Parafrankia irregularis: one gene and its partner. The protein of the gene in region 1 binds, or shares a complex with, the protein of each later gene. Links are inferred from orthologs where the notes say so. Each region holds a gene or a part of one and is shown on either strand. Other genes may lie near its edges.

Evidence for each region.
Region 2: the proteins of uvrA (region 1) and mfd are in contact, whole or in part, in a crystal structure (PDB 4DFC), measured with the Escherichia coli proteins. The link is inferred for Parafrankia irregularis from one-to-one orthologs.

What each region holds. Positions count from the first base shown.
Region 1 is NZ_FAOZ01000006.1:129,815-133,726, forward strand. The notes cover bases 46-3,657. They hold uvrA (excinuclease ABC subunit UvrA), read right to left. Parts: upstream 3,279-3,657; coding sequence 246-3,278; downstream 46-245. Other genes in these bases: AWX74_RS11775 (SsgA family sporulation/cell division regulator), read left to right, coding at 46-168. Also shown: more of AWX74_RS11775, read left to right, coding at 1-45; AWX74_RS11785 (MBL fold metallo-hydrolase), read left to right, coding at 3,719-3,912. UniProt on the Escherichia coli protein: The UvrABC repair system catalyzes the recognition and processing of DNA lesions. UvrA is an ATPase and a DNA-binding protein. A damage recognition complex composed of 2 UvrA and 2 UvrB subunits scans DNA for abnormalities.
Region 2 is NZ_FAOZ01000021.1:107,911-112,342, reverse strand. The notes cover bases 168-4,299. They hold mfd (transcription-repair coupling factor), read left to right. Parts: upstream 168-493; coding sequence 494-4,099; downstream 4,100-4,299. Other genes in these bases: AWX74_RS26030 (hypothetical protein), read left to right, coding at 4,212-4,299. Outside these bases: more of AWX74_RS26030, read left to right, coding at 4,300-4,432. UniProt on the Escherichia coli protein: Couples transcription and DNA repair by recognizing RNA polymerase (RNAP) stalled at DNA lesions. Mediates ATP-dependent release of RNAP and its truncated transcript from the DNA, and recruitment of nucleotide excision repair machinery to the damaged site.

The DNA of each region.
Region 1 (3,912 bases):
GGCGGGATCCGCCTGGAACTGGCCGACGGCGATCGGCGGTCGGTGGTCGTCCTCGACGCGGCACCGGTCCGCCGTTTCCTGGACCGCACGGAGCGGGTCGTGCCCGCCGGCGAGGAACACCCCGAGGTCGCCCTGGACGCCGTCCTCGACGACCTTTTCCAGAGCTGACAGCGGCGGGCCAGCCGTTCCAGGCAGCCCCGGGGCAGCCGGCCCCCGCCGCTCGCCGTCGCCAGGCCGCCAGGCTCTCAGCTGGTCACCGACGCGGTACCAGCCAACCGGTCACGGCCCTTGGACGCCCTCGCGTTCCTGACGCCGGCACCTTTCGCCGCCGGGCCCGCTCCATCAGGGGCGGCAGCACCCGCCTCCTGAGCCGCCGCCACCTGCTCTGCCACCACCTGACCGTCGGTCAGCGGGGCCGCGCCTGCGGTCGTGCCACGGCCACCCAGGATCTCGCGCAGGAATGCGCCCGTGTGGCTCACGGACACGGCGGCGATCGCCTCGGGGGTGCCCTCGGCGACGACCCGACCGCCGCCGGTGCCACCCTCCGGCCCCATGTCGATGATCCAGTCGGCGGTCTTGATGACGTCCAGGTTGTGCTCGATCACGATCACCGTGTTGCCCGCGTCGACCAGCCGCCCGAGGACACCCAGCAGCTTGCGGATGTCCTCGAAGTGCAGGCCGGTGGTCGGCTCGTCCAGCACGTAGACGGTGCGGCCGGTCGAGCGGCGCTGCAGCTCGGCCGCCAGCTTCACCCGCTGCGCCTCGCCACCGGAGAGGGTGGGCGCGGGCTGGCCGAGCCGGACGTACCCCAGCCCGACGTCGTTGAGGGTGCGCAGGTGGCGCGCGATCGCCGGGACGGCGGCGAAGAACTCCGCGCCCTCCTCGATCGGCATGTCGAGAACCTCGGAGATGTTCTTCCCCTTGTAGTGCACCTCGAGGGTCTCGCGGTTGTACCGGGCGCCCCCGCAGACCTCACAGGGCACGTAGACATCCGGAAGGAAGTTCATCTCGATCTTGATCGTGCCGTCGCCGGAGCAGGCCTCACATCGGCCGCCCTTGACGTTGAACGAGAACCGGCCGGGCAGGTAGCCGCGGACCTTCGCCTCCGTCGTCTCCGCGAACAGCCGGCGGATGTGGTCGAACACGCCGGTGTAGGTCGCCGGGTTGGAACGCGGGGTCCGGCCGATCGGTGACTGGTCGACCCGCACCGCCTTGTCGAGGTGGTCGAGCCCGCTCACCGTGCGGTGCCGGCCCGGTACCTCGCGGGCGCCGTTGAGGTGGTTGGCGAGCACGCAGGCGAGGATGTCGTTGACCAGCGTCGACTTGCCCGACCCGGAGACCCCGGTGACCGCCACGAAGCAGCTGAGCGGGAAGGACACCGTCACGTCGCGCAGGTTGTGCTGACGCGCGCCGTGCACGGTCAGCGCACGGCCCCTGGTCGGCGCCCGGCGGATCTCCGGTACGGGAATCTCCCGCCGGCCGGAGAGATACGCCCCGGTCGCCGACTCCGCGCTGCTCAACAGGTCGTCGACCGATCCGGAGACGACCACCCGACCACCGTGCTCCCCCGCGCCCGGGCCGATGTCGACCACCCAGTCCGCGGCGCGGATGGTGTCCTCGTCGTGTTCCACCACGATCAGGGTGTTGCCCAGATCCCGCAGCCGGACAAGGGTCTGGATGAGGCGGCGGTTGTCCCGCTGATGCAGGCCGATGGACGGCTCGTCGAGCACGTAGAGCACACCCACCAGCCCGGAGCCGATCTGGGTCGCCAGCCGGATGCGTTGCGCCTCGCCGCCGGCGAGCGTGCCCGCGGCGCGGTTCAGGGAGAGGTAGTCGAGGCCGACGTCCAGGAGAAAGACCAGCCGGGCGTCGATCTCCTTGAGAACCTGCCCGGCGATGGCCTGTTCCCGCTCGCTGAGCTCGATGTGCCGCAGGAACTCCGCGCATTCCTGGATCGACATGGCGGACACCTCGGCGATGGAGCGCCCGGCGAGGGTGACCGCCAGTGACTCCGGCTTGAGTCGGGAGCCTCGGCAGGCCGCACAGGGCACGTCACGCATGTACCCCTCGTAGCGCTCGCGGCTGCTGTCCGACTCCGCGTCGGCGTGCCGGCGCCGCAGGAACGCCAGCACGCCCTCGAACGAGGTGTAGTACGAGCGCTTGCGCCCGTAACGGTTCGTGTAGCCGACGTGGATCTCGGTCTCGCCGCTGCCGTGCAGGATGGCCTTGCGGGCCCGCTCCGGCAGCCCCTCCCAGGGCGTGTCCATCCGGAAGCTCAGGTCCTCGGCCAGCGCCGTCAGCAACCGCTGGAAGTACTCCTTGCTGTGCCCGCCGGACCACGGCTGGATGGCGCCCTCGGCCAACGAGAGGGTCGGGTCGGGCACGATCAGCTCGGGGTCCACCTCCTTGCGCGTGCCCAGCCCGGAGCACTCCTGGCAGGCACCGAACGGCGAGTTGAACGAGAAGGACCTCGGCTCCATCTCCTCGAACGACAGGTCGTCGTACATGCAGGCGAGGTGCTCGGAGTACATCCGCTCGCGGTCGGGGTCGGCCGGATCCCGGTCGACGAAGTCGAGCAGCACCAGACCGTTGCCCAGCCGCAGGGCCGTCTCGATCGAGTCGGTGAGGCGGCGCTTGGCCGACTCCTTCGCCGCGAGCCGGTCGACCACGACCTCGATCGTGTGCTTGCGCTGCTTCTCCAGCTTGGGGCGCTCGGTCAGCGGCACGACGGTGCCGTCGACGCGCACCCGGGCGAACCCGGAGCTCTGCAGCTCGGCGAAAAGATCCGCGTACTCGCCCTTGCGCCCGCGCACGACCGGTGCGAGCACCTGGAAGCGGGTGCCCTCGGGCAGCTCCAGCAGCCGGTCGACGATCTGCTGCGGGGTCTGGCGCGCGATCGGGCGACCGCACCGGGGGCAGTGCGGATGGCCGACTCGTGCGTACAGCAGCCGCAGGTAGTCGTATACCTCGGTGATCGTGCCAACCGTCGATCGCGGGTTACGCGACGTCGACTTCTGGTCGATGGACACCGCCGGCGACAGCCCCTCGATGAAGTCGACATCGGGCTTGTCCATCTGGCCGAGGAACTGGCGCGCGTAGGCGGACAGGGACTCGACGTACCGGCGCTGGCCCTCCGCGAAGATCGTGTCGAAGGCGAGGCTGGACTTGCCAGAGCCCGACAGGCCCGTGAAGACCACCAGAGCATCTCTGGGCAGGTCGAGATCGACATCACGAAGGTTGTGCTCGCGTGCTCCGCGCACGACAAGACGGTCGGCCATCGTCAGGTCCCTCGTCGTCCTCGATCGGTTGCTGGACTTCGCTGTCGGTGGTTGCGCTGTCGGTGCTGGTCGCGCTGTCGGTGCTGGTCACGCTGGCGCCGGCTGTGCCGCCGGTGCCGCCTGTCGGGGTCGCCCGAACCAGGCCGGCTACCGATCGCGACCAAACGCGCGTTCGAACACCGACGACGCTACACGCCCCGCCGAAGTTGCTCGCAACAGCACTGCCGCCCCGGACTGACGGCGACAACCAGGCCACAAGCCCACCGACGCCGGACCGACGGGCCACGCCCGACCGCCCCCCGGACGGAGACAGCCAGCAGACACACCGATGAGAATGAAGGGAACCCGCGAGTCATTCCCGGCCCAGCCCGTCGCGGCCGCGACGGTCCCCGGCCATGGTCTGCCGGCCTGGGGCCACGGAGAAGATCGAGGAGAACCGTATGAACATCGGCGCCGGCTACACGGGCGACGTCACCGTCGGCGGGCCCGCCGACGTGCGGGAGCTGCCGGACCTCACGATCACCAAGGTGGCCGTCGGCCCCTTCGACAACAACTGTTACCTGCTTCGCTGCGCCGCCACCGGCGAGCAGCTCCTCATCGACGCGGCGAACGAGACGGGCACCCTGCTGCGCCT
Region 2 (4,432 bases), on another replicon or contig:
AAACCGGGCGTCAGATGACTGTACGTCCATCCGTGGTTCGGCGCCCGCAACTCGCCCGAGCACCCTGCCGTAAGCTGGTCGTAACGATCCCGCTGCCCGGGATGCAGGTCGGTGTCGGTGTCGTCCGGAGGGCGCCTCAGATCTGGGTACAGGTGTCTGGGTAACAGGTTCCGGAGTTCGGGGGCCCGGTGCGTGGGGTGGCCAGGTCCCTTCGGCCGCGGTCACGCCGGCCGGGTTGTCACACCGGCCGGGTTGTCGGTGGCCGCCGGGTCGCACCCCCGTGACGGTGGCCCTTGTCCCGTCTCCCGCCCGGAGAGGCGGTTGTCGCCCGCGGCGGCAATATCGCCCGGCGGGGGGCTGTTGTAGCAGTCAGCGTGTGCCAGGCCGCACTGAGCCGCGGTCGCACGGATTGTCGCTCGGCGACCCGGTCCGCTGGCACCGGATTCGTTGAGACTGGAAATCGACTCACTCCGAGAGGCACGGGACGGATCACATGACCCTCGCGCCGCTGCTTGACGCGCTGGTAGCCCGCCCTGGTGGCGACCCGGCGCTGACCCGCGCGCTGGCCTCGCTGGACGAGCCCGTGCTGGACCTGGCGGGTCCCGCCGCGCTGCGGCCGTTCGCCGCCGCGGCGCTCGCCGGCGCCGGCCGCACCGTGCTGGTGGTGACCGCCACGGAGCGGGAGGCCGACGACCTGACCGAGGCGTTGGGGAGCCTGCTCGGCGCGGGGCGGGTGGCCGTGTATCCGAGCTGGGAGACGCTGCCGCACGAGCGGCTCTCCCCCCGCGCCGACACCGTCGGGCGCCGACTGGCCGTGCTGCGGCGGCTCGCGCATCCGGGGGTGGACGGGGCCGAGCCCCTGGCGGTCGTCGTCGCGCCGATCCGCTCAGTGCTGCAGCCGCAGGTCGCCCGGCTCGGCGACCTCGCGCCGGTGGCGTTGGCGAAGGGCGACAGCGCGGACCTGGAAGAGGTGACCGCCCGTCTGGTGGGCATCGCCTACCACCGGGTCGACCTCGTGGAGCGGCGTGGCGAGATCGCCGTCCGCGGTGGCATCCTCGACGTCTTCCCGCCCACCGAGGAACATCCGCTGCGAATCGAGTTCTTCGGGGACGAGGTGGAGGACATCCGCCACTTCTCCGTCGCCGACCAGCGCGCGCTGCCCGAGCAGAACGGCGCGTCCGAGCAGAAGGGTGCGCCCGAGCAGAAGGGTGCCCCCGGGCAGGGCGGTGCCGGGCCGAGGCCGGCGCCGCTGCTGTTCGCCCCGCCGTGCCGGGAGCTGCTCCTCACCGACGACGTCCGGGCCCGGGCCGCCGCGCTCGCGCAGGAGCATCCGCAGCTCGTCGACATGCTCGACAAGATCGCGCAGGGCATCCCGGTCGAGGGCATGGAGGCGCTCTCCCCGGTCCTGGTCGACGAGATGACCCTGCTGCTGGACGAGCTCCCGCAGGGCTCCCGGGTCCTCGTCTGCGACCCGGAGCGGGTGCGGAGCAGAGCCACCGAACTGGTGCGTACCAGCCAGGAGTTCCTGGACGCCTCCTGGAGCGTCGCGGCGCTTGGCGGCGGGGCGCCCATCGACCTCGGCGCGGCCACCTACCGGTCGGTCGCCGAGGCCCGCGAGCGCGCGGGCGAGCTGGGCATTCCCTGGTGGTCGGTCAGCCCGTTCGCCTCGGAGGCGGCCGGCGACGACGACATCTACGGCGACGACACGGTCGTCGCCAGCCTGCGTCCCGCGCCGACCTACCTCGGGGACACCGCCCGGGCCACCGCGGACATCAAGGGCTGGCTGGCCGACTCGTGGCGGGTGCTGCTCGTGACCGAGGGGCACGGGCCGGCCCAGCGGCTCGTCGAGATGATGCGGGAAGCCGATCTCGGTGCCCGCCTCGCCGCCGACGGCGAGGTCGTCCCCGGTGTGGCCATCGTGACGCAGGCCCAGCTCGGCCAGGGCTTCGTCAGCCCGACGCTGCGCCTCGCCGTGCTCACCGAGACCGACCTGGCCGGCGCCCGCGGCGTCACCACCAAGGACATGCGGCGGATGCCGAGCCGCCGCCGCAAGGGCATCGACCCGCTCGCGCTGACCGCCGGCGACCTGGTCGTGCACGACGCCCACGGGGTCGGCCGCTACGTCGAGATGGTCACCCGCACGGTCGCCGGGGCGAAGCGCGAGTACCTGCTGCTGGAGTACGCCCGCGGCGACCGGCTCTACGTCCCCACCGACCAGCTTGAGCAGGTCAGCCGCTACGTCGGCGGTGAGGGCCCGAGCCTGGACCGCATCGGCGGCGCGGACTGGGCCAAGCGCAAGACCCGGGCCCGCAAGGCGGTCAAGGAGATCGCCGGCGAGCTGATCCGCCTCTACAGCGCCCGGATGGCGGCGCCTGGCCACGCGTTCGGCCCCGACACGCCCTGGCAGCGTGAGCTGGAGGACGCCTTCCCGTTCCGGGAGACCCCCGACCAGCTCTCGGCCATCGACGAGGTCAAGGCCGACATGGAGAAGCCCGTCCCGATGGACCGGGTGATCTGCGGCGACGTCGGCTACGGCAAGACCGAGATCGCGGTGCGGGCGGCCTTCAAGGCGGTGGGGGACGGCAAGCAGGTCGCCGTCCTCGTCCCGACCACGCTGCTCGTCCAGCAGCACTACCAGACCTTCGCCGAGCGGTACGCCCCGTTCCCGGTCGTGGTCAAGGCGATGAGCCGGTTCAACTCCGCCGCCGAGCAGCGGGCGGTGCTCGACGGCCTCGCGAACGGCACGGTGGACGTCGTCATCGGCACCCATCGCCTGTTCTCCAGCGAGACGAAGTTCTCCGACCTCGGCCTGGTGATCGTCGACGAGGAGCAGCGGTTCGGGGTCGAGCACAAGGAGCACCTGAAGAAGATGCGGACCGCGGTCGACGTGCTCACCATGAGCGCGACGCCGATCCCGCGAACCCTGGAGATGTCGATCACCGGCATCCGGGAGCTCTCGACCATCGACACCCCGCCGGAGGAGCGCCATCCGGTGCTCACCTCGGTCGCCGCCTACGACCCGAGCCAGGTGGGGGCGGCGATCCGCCGGGAGCTGCTGCGCGAGGGGCAGGTCTTCTACATCCACAACCGGGTCGAGAGCATCGACCGGGCCGCCGCGCGGCTGCGTGAGCTGATCCCCGAGGCCCGCGTCGCCACCGCCCACGGCCAGATGAACGAGGACACCCTCGAAGGCGTGATGGTCTCCTTCTGGGAGAAGAAGTTCGACGTCCTGGTCTGCACCACGATCGTCGAGTCGGGCCTGGACATCTCGAACGCGAACACGCTGATCGTCGAGCGGGCCGACAACTTCGGGCTCTCCCAGCTGCACCAGCTGCGCGGCCGGGTCGGCCGTGGCCGCGAGCGGGCCTACGCCTACTTCCTCTACCCGCCGGACCGGCCGCTGTCGGAGACCGCGCACGACCGGCTCGCGACCATCGCGCAGCACAACGACCTCGGCGCCGGCATGGCGGTGGCGATGAAGGACCTGGAGATCCGCGGCGCGGGCAACCTGCTCGGCGGCGAGCAGTCGGGGCACATCGCCTCGGTCGGCTTCGACCTGTACGTCCGGATGGTCGGGGAGGCCGTCGCCGAGTACAAGGGCGAGGTCGAGGAGCCGATCGAGGTCAAGGTCGAGCTGCCCGTCGACGCGAACCTGCCGCACGACTACGTGCCCAGCGAGCGGCTGCGGCTCGACGCCTACCGCCGGCTCGCCGCAGCTGTCACCGCGGCGGACATCGACGAGGTCCGCGGCGAGCTGACGGACCGGTTCGGCCCGCTGCCCGAGCCGGTGGAGAACCTGCTGGCGGTCGCCTCCCTGCGGGTGCTCGCCCGCCGGTACGGCGTCAACGAGATCACCGTCGCGGGGCGCCAGATCCGGATCGCCCCGCTGGAGCTGCGGGAGAGCCAGACGCTGCGCCTGAACCGGCTCTACAAGGGCTCCGTCGTCAAGCCGGCGGTGAAGACGGTGCTGGTTCCGGCGCCGACCGAGACCGGCCGGATCGGATCCCGCCCGCTGCGCGACCGGGCCCTGCTGGCCTGGGTCGGCCAGCTGCTCGACGCCGTCGCCGGGGACTCGATCGCCGCGGCGGCCAGCCGGTAGGCCGCCGGGGCGTTTGTCCAGCTGGCTGTCCGAGTGGTCGTCCGGCGGTCGTCCGGGCGGCCGGGGGCAGCCGCATACACTTCTGGGCCGAGGAGCGGATACGGTCACTGCTGTGAAGTTTCCGCGTCTTCTGGCCGGGCTCGGGCTCGCCGTGCTCACCGGCCTCGCAGGTACCGCATGCACGTCCCACGCCGGTGCGGCGGCCCAGGTCGGGTCGAGCACGATCGAGACCTCGACCGTGCGCGGCATCGTCGACCGCGGCCTGGCCGCGGCCGAGACCGCCCAGACCGCGCAGACCCTCACCCGTACGGCGCTCCAGCGCCGCACGATCAC